DNA from 2 places in the Streptococcus sp. SCPM-O-B-15304 (M98) genome. Region 1 is predicted to be linked to the other one. Evidence: predicted binding sites of a transcription regulator. Region 1 holds the regulator's gene; the other holds the start of a gene.
What was found. Region 1 encodes NrdR, which represses ribonucleotide reductase genes. Its sites were predicted from a motif close to ACACNATATATNGTGT; they were not measured.
Positions count from the first base shown of each region.

Region 2: a site for NrdR is predicted at 3,798-3,813, ahead of nrdH (glutaredoxin-like protein NrdH). Genes of this name have one in related genera too.

Region 1 is NZ_JBYQGQ010000013.1:18,439-25,401, reverse strand. It holds gene der (ribosome biogenesis GTPase Der) at 1-273, opposite strand, end outside; gene AC3E7H_RS08130 (NADPH-dependent oxidoreductase) at 287-1,000, opposite strand; gene dnaI (primosomal protein DnaI) at 997-1,893, opposite strand; gene AC3E7H_RS08120 (replication initiation and membrane attachment family protein) at 1,894-3,060, opposite strand; gene nrdR (transcriptional regulator NrdR) at 3,061-3,534, opposite strand; gene AC3E7H_RS08110 (GntR family transcriptional regulator) at 3,674-4,039, shown strand; gene AC3E7H_RS08105 (ABC transporter ATP-binding protein) at 4,043-4,738, shown strand; gene AC3E7H_RS08100 (hypothetical protein) at 4,754-5,482, shown strand; gene AC3E7H_RS08095 (LrgB family protein) at 5,516-6,211, opposite strand; gene AC3E7H_RS08090 (CidA/LrgA family protein) at 6,208-6,582, opposite strand; gene AC3E7H_RS08085 (MarR family winged helix-turn-helix transcriptional regulator) at 6,763-6,963, shown strand, end outside.
Region 2 is NZ_JBYQGQ010000008.1:94,308-101,270, reverse strand. It holds gene nrdF (class 1b ribonucleoside-diphosphate reductase subunit beta) at 102-1,064, opposite strand; gene nrdE (class 1b ribonucleoside-diphosphate reductase subunit alpha) at 1,238-3,397, opposite strand; gene nrdH (glutaredoxin-like protein NrdH) at 3,466-3,684, opposite strand; gene AC3E7H_RS06530 (phosphocarrier protein HPr) at 4,048-4,311, shown strand; gene ptsP (phosphoenolpyruvate--protein phosphotransferase) at 4,316-6,049, shown strand; gene udk (uridine kinase) at 6,174-6,812, shown strand.

The DNA.
Region 1 (6,963 bases):
AGACACGACAAAGACGATAACATCTGCTTCTTCCATGGCAATTTCTGCCTGGTGTTTGATTTGTTCCATAAACGGAGCATCGACATCATCGATCCCCCCAGTATCAATCATACTAAAAGAACGGTTAAGCCACTCACCTGTGGCATAAATACGATCTCGCGTTACACCTTCAACATCTTCTACGATTGAGATGCGCTCTCCCGCGATACGGTTAAATAGGGTTGATTTCCCAACATTGGGACGTCCCACAATGGCAACAGTTGGTAAGGCCATGTTTTCTCACTTTCTACAATAACTTCTTCTGCTCAAGATTTTCTCGAGTCGAGCTTGGTTCTGGATTACCGAATTGCTCTGCCAAACGTTGACTCCAAGTTGTAGTCGCACGCGCACCTGCATATTCAGTCTGTACACGGTCATAGGCTTCAATAGCCTCCGTTGACTGTTCTTGGTATTCTTCCTCAAAGACAACATTCTCAAGTGGCAATCTTGGTTTTACATCATGCTTTTGATTTGGCACACCTAGTGCAATCCCAAATACTGGATAGGTATAGTCAGGAAGCTTGAACAATTCTGCTAATTCAACAGACTTGTAACGCACCAAACCGATAATCACTCCTCCGTAGCCTAGGCTTTCTGCCGCAAGCAAGGTATTTTGCCCAGCAAGCGCAGCATCTACTGAAGTGATGAGGAGTCCTTCCACCCCTTGAGGTTGGAAAACATCCGTATGAAGACGGGCTCCTTTTTCTGCACGGTTTAGGTCACCGACAAAGAGGAGAAAGGCTGCAGACTGGCGAATCGCTTCTTGAGGAACTAACTCAAATAAGGCATCCTTCTTTTCTTGACTTCTAACTACAATCACAGAATACGATTGGAAATTTTTCCAAGAAGAAGCCATTTGTCCTGCAGACAAAATGGTATTTAAATCTTCTTGGGGAATCTCTTGCTCCTTAAATCTACGCACTGAAGTATGAGCCTTCATTAATTTGATTGTTTCTGTCATCGACGGTTTTCTCCTTTTAGTTGTGTTTCTTCAGCAAGGTAACGGATACGTTCCATGACACGTCTGGCTTCCCAAGTTTCGTCATTTCCGTTCTTGCCTTTTGCAAAATGTTTTTCCAAATCTTCAAAATTGAAGTTTGAAGTAAAGAAAGTCGGTAAATCTTCCTGCATGCGATACTGAAGAATCACCTGCAAGATTTCATCACGGACCCACGGTGTTGATTGCTCAGCACCGATATCATCCAAAATCAGAACTTCTGCCAGCTTGATTTCATCTACCAAGGTTTTGACAGAGCCATCCCCAATAGCATTTTTGACATCAATGACAAAGCTCGGATAGTGGAGGAGAGTTGATGAAACGCCACGTTTTTCTGACAAATCATGGGCTAGGGCAGCCACCATGAAACTTTTACCCACACCAAAGTCTCCATATAAGTACAGACCTTTTCGAATAGCTGGATATTGCTCCACAAAGGCTAGGAGCTTTTCAAAAACGGACAAGCGCCCCAAATCATCTAAATCTACTTGAGCTAGACTGGCTTTTTTGAGGCTAGCTGGAAGATTGATTAGCTTGAGACGATTTTTAATCGCCGCTTCTTTTTCTGCCGCGATTAGCTCCGGAGTTTCCTCATAAGAGACATCTGCATAGCCATGGTTCATGACTAGGATAGGCTTGTAGCCACGCGCGATATAGTCTGTATCTCCTCGGAGGAACTTATCTCTCTCAGTGATATATTGGTTAAACTTGGAAATACTTCGGTTCAACTCCTCCTGACTGAGAGATTCTTTCTGGATAAAGGCCGCAACATCAGGGTCTTTCACAATTTGCTGGACCAAATCCTGATACTGAAATCGGCTTGGTTGACGCTTGAGTACGTCTCCGACACTTTCCATCTAGTCTCCTCCTTTTTCTAATCGAGCTAACATTTCTTTTTTCTTACGTTCTAGTTCTAAGCGAGTTTCTTCGCTGGTTTCATTCTTATATTCAGGATTGCTCCATTTAGGCACATTGGTTTTTGCTGGGGCAGTCTGATTCTGCTTTTGCGTTTTTGCTTTTTGGCCACGTTCACGAATACGGAGGACAGCCTCCTCGGCACTACGAATATTTTGATAGGCGTAGTCATTAGTCACCTTCATGGCGTATTTTTCATTGATATTGGCTGAATCAACCTTATTAAAGGTCAGGAGCAGGATAACATTGATCACTTCATCCAGCAAACCCAAGGCTGCCATCTGCTGGAGCAGGTCCCGTTCAGTTTGGGTAATACTTCCTTTGCGGGTCTGCTTGATTTCAGCAAGGAACTGTAAGGCTGTCTTTCTCTTAGCCTCTCGGATAATGGTTGCCTCCTTGGGACTAAAGTCAGAAGTCACAGGCTTTTGCGCTATCTTTTCACGGATGCGTTTGACAGAAATCACTTGCGACACTGCTGTCGCTTTGGCTACTTGATAAGTTTCAAACCAGGTCCACTTTTGCTCGTCTGCTATTGCAAACAAGCCCAAAACATCCGAAGTCTCATCTTGAAAGCGAAGACCATCACGGGCCATGAGCTGACGGAAATGCTCCAAATCAAAATCATCTACTGCAGGCTGACTGCTAGAGGTTTCTTGACTCGCAGACTCGGATAACTGAGGGAAGATTTGATTCAAGGCCACCGAGATAGGTTCCCCTTCAACACTTTCCTGTCTCATGGCTGCAACCGCACTATCCCCAATCATTTTTTCTAACAAGGTCCGATAAACTGTATGTTGTAAAAATTCTTGAGTTGATAAGGGAGAATGGAGTAACAAATTATAGGTATCCCCCTGCTGATAGAGGGTCACCAATTTCATAGCTGTCAGAGTTTTAAAAGCCTTTAAAAGACTATCCATCCCAAAATTCAGATGGTTGAGCATAGCTGCAAAGAGATGCTCCTTTTGACCATCATCCCAAAAAGTCACAGCATAAAGATAGAGGCTCAGCGCCTCCTGACCGATAATCGGGAGGTAACACTGCACCATTGATGAGGTATCTTGCGACACCCGATTATTCTTTACAAAAGAAAAACGGTCATTTGGCTTCATTTATTTTTCCTTTTTCTTTTTAGAGGATTGTGTGATCTGCTGGAGTAGGCTTTCAAGCTCACTCACATCCTTAAAGCTACGGTAAACACTGGCAAAACGTACATAAGTAATCTCATCTAACTCTGCCAACTCTTCCATAACCAAGGAACCAATATCCTCACTCTGAATTTCGTTTTCATTGCGACTACGGAGTTTTTGTTCGATGCGATTGACTACCATGCCAATCTCATCACTAGACACTGGACGTTTCTGGGCTGAGCGAATAATCCCGTTAAAGATTTTATCTCTTGAAAATTGTTCCCGTGTACCATCTTTTTTGACCACAACCAGTGTTCTCTCTTCAACACGTTCATAGGTTGTAAACCGATGCTGGCACTCTTCACACTCACGTCTTCTTCTGATTGTATTTCCTTCTTCAGCCTGGCGACTATCGATCACACTTGATTTTGTAGCGCCACATTTTGGACAACGCATGCCTTTCCCTCCTTGTCGTTTTCTTTTCATTATACCATTTTTTAAGAGATTCCCAAAATAATTCTCCTTTTGGCTTGACAAGTTTTTTGTTTTGTTGTATTATTGAATTAACACAAAAGTAATTAGAAAGGAGATCGTGATGTCTTGGACATTTGATAACAATAAACCCATTTATTTGCAGATTATGGAGAAAATCAAATTGCAGATTATTTCCCATAAACTCGAGCCCAATCAACAACTTCCAACCGTTAGAGAATTAGCTAGCGAGGCAGGTGTCAATCCCAACACCATCCAGCGCGCCCTATCGGACTTGGAGAGAGAAGGCTTTGTCTATACCAAGCGAACATCTGGACGCTTTGTCACAGAGGATTTGGACTTGATCCTCCAATCCCGTAAGCAACTGTCAGAAGAACAGCTGCAACAGTTTGTAACAGGCATGGTAGAATTCGGCTATGAAAAAGAAGAACTACCGACTGTTTTGAGAGATTATATTGAAGGAGTTTAAACTATGACCTTGTTAGCATTTGAAAATGTGTCAAAATCCTATGGAGCAAGTCCTGCTCTTACAAATGTTTCCCTTGAAATTCCAGCTGGAAAAATCGTTGGCCTCCTTGGTCCAAACGGTTCTGGAAAGACAACCTTGATTAAACTAATCAACGGCTTGCTGCAGCCAGAGGAAGGGCGTATCCTTATCAATGGTATGGAACCAAGCCCAGCAACTAAAGCGATTGTTTCTTATCTGCCTGATACGACCTATCTAAACGAGCAAATGAAGGTCAAGGAAGCTCTCACTTATTTCAAGACCTTCTACCAAGATTTTAATCTGGAACGTGCTCAAGGTCTTCTTCGTGACCTTGGCATCGATGAAAATAGCCGTTTCAAGAAACTCTCAAAAGGGAACAAAGAAAAGGTTCAGTTGATCCTTGTCATGAGTCGCGATGCTCGTCTATATGTGCTTGATGAACCAATCGGGGGTGTCGACCCAGCAGCTCGTGACTATATCTTGAACACCATCATTAACAACTACTCTCCAACTTCAACTGTCTTGATTTCAACCCACTTGATTTCAGATATCGAACCAATCTTGGATGAGATTATCTTCCTCAAGGATGGAAAAGTCGTCCGTCAAGGAAATGTTGATGATATTCGCTATGAGTCTGGAGAGTCTATCGACCAGCTCTTCCGCCACGAATTCAAAGCCTAGATAAAGGAGATTATTATGTTTTGGAATTTAGTTCGTTATGAATTTAAAAATGTTAACAAATGGTATTTAGCCCTCTATGGTGCTGTACTGGCCCTTTCTGTCCTTATCGGGGCTCAAGCTAGTTCCCTAAAATCCATCGATACTCCCGATCAACAAATGATTATGTTAGTGTTTCTAGGTCTGGTTTTTGGTGGACTACTTATTACCTTGAGTATTTCAACCTTGATTTTAATCATCCGTCGCTTCAAGGGTAGTGTCTACGATCGCCAAGGCTATCTCACTCTAACCTTACCTTTATCTGAACACCAGATTATCTTAGCCAAACTCTTGGGAGCCTTCATTTGGTCTATAATCAGTTCAGCAGTTTTTTTCCTAAGTATCTACATTATCTTTGCAACCATTGACCCAAATATGGTTGATTCCTACTTTTTTGATTACTTATTCGTACATTATATCGAGAATTTCTGGTTAACCTTGATTTCATTTTTCATAAGCACTGTAGCAGGCATCCTTTGCATCTACTTGTCTATTTCAATTGGACAGCTCTTTAATGAATACCGTACAGCCCTCGCTGTCTTAGCTTATATTGTTATCCACATTGTCCTTGGATTTGTCGACATGTTTAGTCCAAGCTTGAATTATAGCATGATGATGTCCGCTGAAATCTTTAAAGACCTCATCCTCAGCGCAGCCTTCTATCTCGGAACCTACTATATCTTGAAAAATAAAGTTAATTTGCAATAAAAAATGCCCAGCTACTAGAGCTGGGTTTTTGCGTTAACTCAAGATCAAATTGGCTACGATCGGACTGACAAATACGTAGAGAATACCTGTAACACCGATGGCTAGTCCTCCCATAGCACCTGCAACTGGTCCATAGCGAAAGGCCGTTCCAGTTCCAACGGCGTGACCTGTTCCACCCAGGGCTAGTCCAGCCGCTACTGGATCGTCTATTTTTAGCCACTTTAGAAGTGTTGGGCCGATAACGCTGGTCAAAATCCCAGTCGCTACGACAACTACTAGGGTCACTGTAGTCAAGCCCTGCAACTTTTCTGTAATCCCTACTGCCATAGCGGTCGTTACTGACTTAGGAAAGAGGGAAATAGCTAGGAAAAAGTCCATGCCAAAGATTTTTGCGACTAGGGCTGTAAAAGTGGTATTGACGATGACAGCTAGAAAACTACCCAGCAAAATACTCCTAACATGATGCTTCATCAAGTGGAAACTCTTATAGAGGGGAATTCCTAGAGCCACTGTTGAAGGAACAATCAAGTTATTAAGATAAACCCCACCTTGGTAGTAATCTTGGTAGGAAATGCCAGTTACCTTTAGAAAGATGATAATAAAAACAGCTGACAGCAACAAGGGAGTCGTTAAGGGATGAGGATAGCGTCTGAAAATCATCATTCCCCCAAGATAGGCTAAGATTGACAAAGCAATCCCAAATAGGGGATTGGATACAAATTCGCTCATTTAGCACCTCTTTCTTCGTAGTCACCTTCATAGCGTTTTTTGATAAATTGAACCACAAGCGCAATCAAGATGATATTGATTACTGCTGCAAAAAAGACAATCAAGACAATCGGGAAGAGATAGGGAGCAATCACATCAAACTTTTCCATAATTCCAACCGCAGGAGGTAGAAAGAGGATGGTCATGTTGGCCAGTAAAAAGTTCCCCACCATATTGACATGGCGGATACGCAGCCACTTGAACTGCAAGGCTAGAAACAGAATAATCAAGCCGATGATACTTCCTGGTATGGGCAAATGAAAAAAACTGGAGATTCCTTCACCGATTAGAGAAATCACAAAGAGAATCATTAACTGAACATATAACTTCATTGTAAACTCCACAAATAGACTTTCTGCATACCAGTTTACTCTTTTTTCAGAAAATTTCAAGGAAATATATAAGAAACATCCTTCTTGCTATCTATTCCAAAAAGTTGTATACTAATTGCGTGCGCAAGCATCTCAGATAGGCAAATCTGTTTATAACTAGCATATAGAAAGGAGATGGACATGACTTACTTAGAAAAATGGTTTGACTTCAACCGTAGGCAAGTAGAGCTAGAAGCTATTTTAGAAGAAACCATCGCTGAGCAGAGTGAACAAACCTTGACACTCAAGGAATTTTACCTCTTGCACTTTCTAAATCAGGCTGAAGGCAAATACCTAAGACAAATCGACTTGCCAGATAAACTCCACCTGAGCCCTAGTGCT
Region 2 (6,963 bases), on a different contig from region 1:
TTTATCATATTTTAAACAGCTAAGCAACTTAAAGAAAACAAAAATAAACAAAAAAAAACATCTAGTTTGTAATTAAACTTAGATGTTTTTTAGGTTAGATATTAATTTAGTCCATAGTTATAGTCATCATCCTGCATAGCTTCAACTTCACCAAGTAGATAGCCATTACCAACTTGAGAGAAGAAGTCGTGGTTTGATGTACCAGTTGAAATCCCGTTCATAACGATCGGGTTGACATCGTCAGCTGAATCAGGGAAGAGAGGATCTTGCCCCAAGTTCATAAGGGCTTTATTTGCATTGTAGCGAAGGAAGGTTTTAACCTCTTCAGTCCATCCGACTTCGTCATAGAGGCTCTCTGTGTAGCCTTCTTCATTCTCATAAAGAGTATAGAGAAGGTCGTACATCCATTCTTTGAGTTTTTCTTGCTCATCTTCTGGCAATTCATTGAAACCAAGTTGGAATTTGTAGCCGATGTAGGTTCCGTGTACAGACTCGTCACGAATGATCAACTTGATGATCTCAGCTACGTTGGCTAACTTGTTGTTTCCAAGATAGTAGAGTGGTGTGAAGAAACCAGAGTAGAAAAGGAAGGTTTCAAGGAAAACACTAGCTACTTTCTTTTCTAGTGGAGTTCCGTTTAGGTAGATTTCATTGATAATTTCAGCTTTTTTCTGAAGATATGGATTGGTGTTGGTCCATTCGAAAATCTCTTCGATTTCTGACTTGGTATTCAAGGTAGAAAAGATAGAAGAGTAAGATTTGGCATGGACAGATTCCATAAATTGGATATTGTTAAAAACAGCTTCCTCGTGAGGCGTACGAATATCAGCACGAAGGGCTTGAACACCAGTTTCTGATTGCATGGTATCAAGAAGGGTCAAACCTCCAAAAACTTTACCAACAAGGTCTTTTTCCTTGTTAGAAAGCTTTCTCCAGTCATCTAGGTCATTTGACAAGGGAATACGCGTATCGAGCCAGAACTGCTCAGTCAGTTTTTCCCAGGTTGATTTGTCAATGACATCTTCGATGGCATTCCAGTTAATGGCTTTGTAGTAAGTTTTCATTTGAAATCTCTTTCTGTGTGTAGTAATGCGATAACATAATCATTCTTATTTTATCATAATTCTATGCTATAATCGAACAAAAAGTCGGAAGCCCGACTTTTAAATTCTTACATGATTTTATCAGCAAAATACGTTTAATGGATTAAGTAAATGTAATTTTTTTGAGAGTTGAATTAAATCACACAGCTCTCGCATTGGTTAGCACCGACTTCTCCACCATCATCTGTAAAGGTACGGACGTAGTAGATAGACTTGATACCTTTGTTGAAGGCATAGTTACGAAGGATAGACAAGTCACGTGTCGTTTGTTTGTTTTCTTTCTTCCATTCGTAAAGACCTGTTGGAATATCACTACGCATGAAGAGTGTGAGTGAAAGTCCTTGGTCCACGTGCTCAGTCGCAGCAGCATAAACATCAATGACCTTACGCATATCCATGTCATAAGCAGAAGTGTAGTAAGGGATAGTTTCTGTTGACAAACCAGCAGCAGGATAGTAGATCTTACCAATTTTCTTCTCTTGACGTTCTTCGATACGTTGCGTAATTGGGTGAATAGAAGCAGAAACATCGTTGATGTAGCTGATAGAACCATTTGGTGCTACAGCAAGGCGGTTTTGGTGGTAAAGTCCATCTGCTTTAACTTTATCACGGAGTTCAGACCAGTCAGCAGCAGTAGGAATAAAGATATCTTTGAAGAGTTCTTTAACACGGTCTGATTTTGGAACAAACTCACCACTTGTGTACTTATCAAAGTAGCTTCCGTTTGCGTAGTCTGATTTTTCAAAGTTGTGGAAGGTAACACCACGTTCACGTGCGATATTGTTTGACTCAACCAAGGTCCAGTAGTTCATAAGCATAAAGTAGATGCTTGTGAATTCAACAGACTCAGGTGATCCGTATTCGATCAATTGTTGAGCAAGATAGCTGTGAAGTCCCATAGCTCCAAGACCGAAGGTATGAGCTCGACTATTTCCGTGGTCGATAGTAGGAACAGCGACGATGTGTGAACTATCTGTAACGAAGGTCAAGGCACGTACCATTGCACGGATAGAGCGACCAAAGTCAGGTGAAGTCATCATGTTGACCACGTTAGTTGAACCAAGGTTACATGAAACATCTGTCCCCATTTGGAGGAATTCTTGCGCATCGTTGATAAGACTTGGTTCTTGGACTTGAAGAATCTCTGAACACAAGTTACTCATGATGATCTTACCATCGACTGGATTTGCACGGTTAGCAGTATCGATGTTGACTACATAAGGATAGCCAGATTCTTGTTGCAATTTAGAAATCTCAGTTTCCAAATCACGCGCCTTGATTTTTGTCTTACGGATGTTTGGATTTGCAACTAGTTCATCGTATTTTTCAGTGATGTCGATATAGTTGAAAGGTACTCCATACTCTTTTTCTACAGAATATGGGCTAAATAGGTACATTTCTTCATTTTTACGAGCCAATTCGTAGAATTTATCTGGAACCACAACACCAAGTGAAAGGGTCTTGACACGCACTTTTTCATCGGCGTTTTCCTTCTTAGTTGAAAGGAAGGCGATGATATCTGGGTGGAAGACATTGAGGTAAACAACCCCAGCACCTTGACGTTGACCGAGTTGGTTAGAGTAAGAGAAGCTGTCTTCGAAAAGCTTCATAACTGGTACGACACCAGAAGCAGCACCCTCATAGCCTTTAATAGGAGCTCCAGCTTCACGAAGGTTGCTGAGGGAAATTCCCACACCACCACCGATACGTGAAAGTTGAAGAGCAGAGTTGATAGAACGTCCGATAGAGTTCATATCATCTGTTACCTGGATCAAGAAGCAAGATACCAACTCACCACGACGAGCACGACCTGCATTCAAGAAAGAAGGAGTAGCAGGTTGATAACGTTGGTGAATGATTTCATTAGCAATATCAATAGCAATCGCTTCATCACCATCTGCGAAGTATAGGGCATTAAAGAAGACACGGTCTTCCATGCTTTCAAGATAGTACTCCCCGTCATTAGTTTTCAGAGCATACTGATTATAGAATTTATAGGCAGCCATGAAAGACTTAAATTGGAAGTTCTGATCCTTGATAAATTGATGCAGTTCTTCCAAAAATTCTGGACGGTATTTCTTGATAAATGCTGTCTCAATGTAGTTATGCTCAATGAGGAAATTAATTTTATCCGTAATTGAGTTAAAAACCATTGTATTTGGTACAACATTTTCTTTAAAGAAGGCTTCTAAAGCTTCCTTGTCTTTGTGAAGCATGATTTGTCCATTCACAGGACGGTTAATTTCATTATTAAGACGGAAGTAAGTCACATCTTCAAGTTGTTTTAATCCCATAAAAAATCCTTTATCTAATTACAAAAGAAAGGCTTCTAAGGTAGACATAGAAGCTTTTGTCCTGATTCTTAAGCAAGTTGTTTAAGTTTACCTGGTTGGAAACCAGAGAAAACTTCTGTTGGTGTCTGAATAATAGGAGCAGCACTAAAGCCAAGCTCTTTTACTTGATCAATGTATTCAGGTTGTTCATCAAGATTGATTTCTTTATATTCAACATTATTACTGTCTAAAAAACGTTTCGTCATTTTACATTGGACACAGTTGTTTTTAGAATATACGGTTACCATTTCTGTAACTCCTCTTTAAAAATTTATTACTTTCTTAGTATATCAGAAAAAAAAACTTTGTCAACTTTCTAAAACTAAATCTTGTGTACTTATTTTACTGATTTTACTAACAAACACAATATATAGTGTAGCATTGAGAAACAACGACAGAAAAATCAATGATTTCATTATAGACAACTTAACAAAAACTACATACTGTGTTTTGCTAAATTTAATAGAAGATTTTCAGCAAGTTATCTGAAAGGAAATTGAAGAAAGTCCATAAAATACTTGAAAAATATCAATGAAGGTGATATAATACTAAATTGTAAGGGTTATCAGATATGTAACTCAACAAGAAAACTATTAAAGGAGAGTCAAACTATGGCTTCTAAAGATTTCCACGTAGTGGCAGAAACAGGTATTCACGCACGTCCAGCAACATTGTTGGTACAAACTGCTAGCAAATTTGCTTCAGATATCACTCTTGAGTACAAAGGTAAATCAGTTAACCTTAAATCTATCATGGGTGTAATGAGCCTTGGTGTTGGTCAAGGTGCTGACGTTACAATCACTGCTGAAGGTGCAGACGCTGATGACGCTATCGCTGCAATCTCAGAAACAATGGAAAAAGAAGGATTGGCATAAGGAAATGACAGAAATGCTTAAAGGAATCGCAGCATCTGACGGTGTTGCAGTTGCAAAAGCATATCTACTCGTTCAACCGGATTTATCATTCGAGACTGTTACAGTCGAAGATACAAATGCAGAAGAGGCTCGTTTGGATGTTGCTCTTGAAGCTTCTCAAAACGAGCTTTCTCTTATCCGCGAGAAGGCTGTAGGTACGCTTGGTGAAGAAGCGGCACAAGTATTTGACGCCCACTTGATGGTTCTTGCTGACCCTGAATTGATCGGTCAAATTAAAGAAACTATCCGTGCTAAGAAAGTGAATGCAGAAGCAGGTCTGAAAGAAGTTACAGACATGTTTATCACAATCTTTGAAGGCATGGAAGACAACCCATACATGCAAGAACGTGCAGCGGATATCCGTGACGTAACAAAACGTGTATTGGCAAATCTTCTTGGTAAAAAATTGCCAAACCCAGCTTCTATCAATGAAGAAGTAATCGTGATTGCTCACGACTTGACTCCATCTGATACAGCTCAATTGGACAAAAACTTTGTTAAAGCTTTTGTAACAAACATTGGTGGTCGTACAAGTCACTCAGCTATCATGGCTCGTACACTTGAAATCGCTGCAGTTTTGGGTACAAACAATATCACTGAAATCGTTAAAGATGGTGACCTACTTGCCGTTAATGGTATTACAGGTGAAGTGATTATCAACCCGACTGAAGAACAAGCGGCTGAATTTAAAGCAGCTGGTGAAGCTTACGCTCAACAAAAAGCTGAATGGGCACTCTTGAAGGATGCTCAAACTGTTACTGCTGATGGCAAACACTTCGAATTGGCAGCAAACATTGGTACTCCAAAAGATGTTGAAGGTGTTAATGACAACGGTGCAGAAGCTGTAGGTCTTTACCGTACAGAGTTCTTGTACATGGATTCTCAAGACTTCCCAACTGAAGACGAGCAGTACGAAGCATACAAGGCTGTTCTTGAAGGAATGAACGGTAAACCAGTTGTTGTCCGTACAATGGATATCGGTGGTGACAAGGAACTTCCTTACTTCGATATGCCACATGAAATGAACCCATTCCTTGGATTCCGTGCTCTTCGTATCTCTATCTCTGAAACAGGAGATGCAATGTTCCGCACTCAAATCCGTGCTCTTCTTCGTGCTTCTGTACACGGTCAATTGCGTATCATGTTCCCGATGGTTGCGCTTTTGAAAGAATTCCGTGCAGCTAAAGCAGTCTTCGATGAAGAAAAAGCTAACCTTCTTGCTGAAGGTGTTGCAGTTGCGGATGACATCCAAGTTGGTATCATGATTGAAATTCCTGCAGCAGCTATGCTTGCAGACCAATTTGCAAAAGAAGTTGACTTCTTCTCAATTGGTACAAACGACTTGATCCAATACACAATGGCTGCAGACCGTATGAACGAACAAGTTTCATACCTTTACCAACCATACAACCCATCAATCCTTCGTTTGATCAACAACGTTATCAAAGCAGCTCACGCTGAAGGTAAATGGGCTGGCATGTGTGGTGAAATGGCTGGTGACCAAACAGCTGTTCCACTTCTTGTCGGAATGGGCTTGGATGAGTTCTCTATGTCAGCAACATCTGTACTTCGTACACGTAGCTTGATGAAGAAACTCGACACTGCTAAAATGCAAGAATACGCTAACCGTGCTCTTACTGAATGTTCAACAATGGAAGAAGTTCTTGAACTTTCTAAAGAATACGTTAACTTTGATTAATCAATTACAAATCCTTGTAGCTTCTAGCTATGAGGATTTTTTCTTCTATTTTCTAGAAAACTCCATCTGTAAAATTTATCAAAAATATGGTAAAATAGACGAGGGAAAAAACAAGGAGGCTACAATGCAAAATAGACCAATCATTATCGGAGTAACAGGGGGATCTGGAGGAGGAAAGACAAGCGTATCTAAAGCAATCTTGTCGCATTTTCCAAATGAAAAAATCTCTATGATTGAGCATGATTCCTACTATAAAGATCAATCTCATCTAACCTTTGAAGAGCGTATTAAGACCAACTATGACCATCCTTTTGCTTTTGATACTGATTTGATGATTGCGCAAATCAAAGAGTTGTTGGCAGGACGTCCTGTAGACATTCCTACCTATGATTATGCTGCCCATACCAGAAGTTCTAAAACTTATCGTCAAGAACCTCAGGATGTCTTTATCGTAGAAGGAATCTTGGTTTTGGAGGACAAACGACTTCGTGATTTGATGGATATCAAGATTTTCGTAGATACAGATGATGATGTTCGTATCATTCGCCGTATTAAACGTGATATGGAAGAACGTGGTCGTAGTCTAGATAGTGTTATCGATCAATATCTTGGGATGGTTAAGCCTATGTATCACCAATTTATCGAGCCAACTAAACGATATGCTGATATTGTAATTCCTGAAGGTGTAACCAATACTGTAGCTATCGATTTGCTAACGACAAAAATTGAAAAGATTTTAGAAGAAGCACGTCTAGCCCAATAATAAGTAGATAAAAGGCTATGGGAAAATAATTATTTGTCCAAGATTGAAGCCTTTTCCCATATCAGTAAGTCTTTACAATCATGCTTTTAGATAGTCTCGTCAAAGAGACTTTTAGAAGTCTGTAATCTTAATTAAATACAAAGTCAGTTAC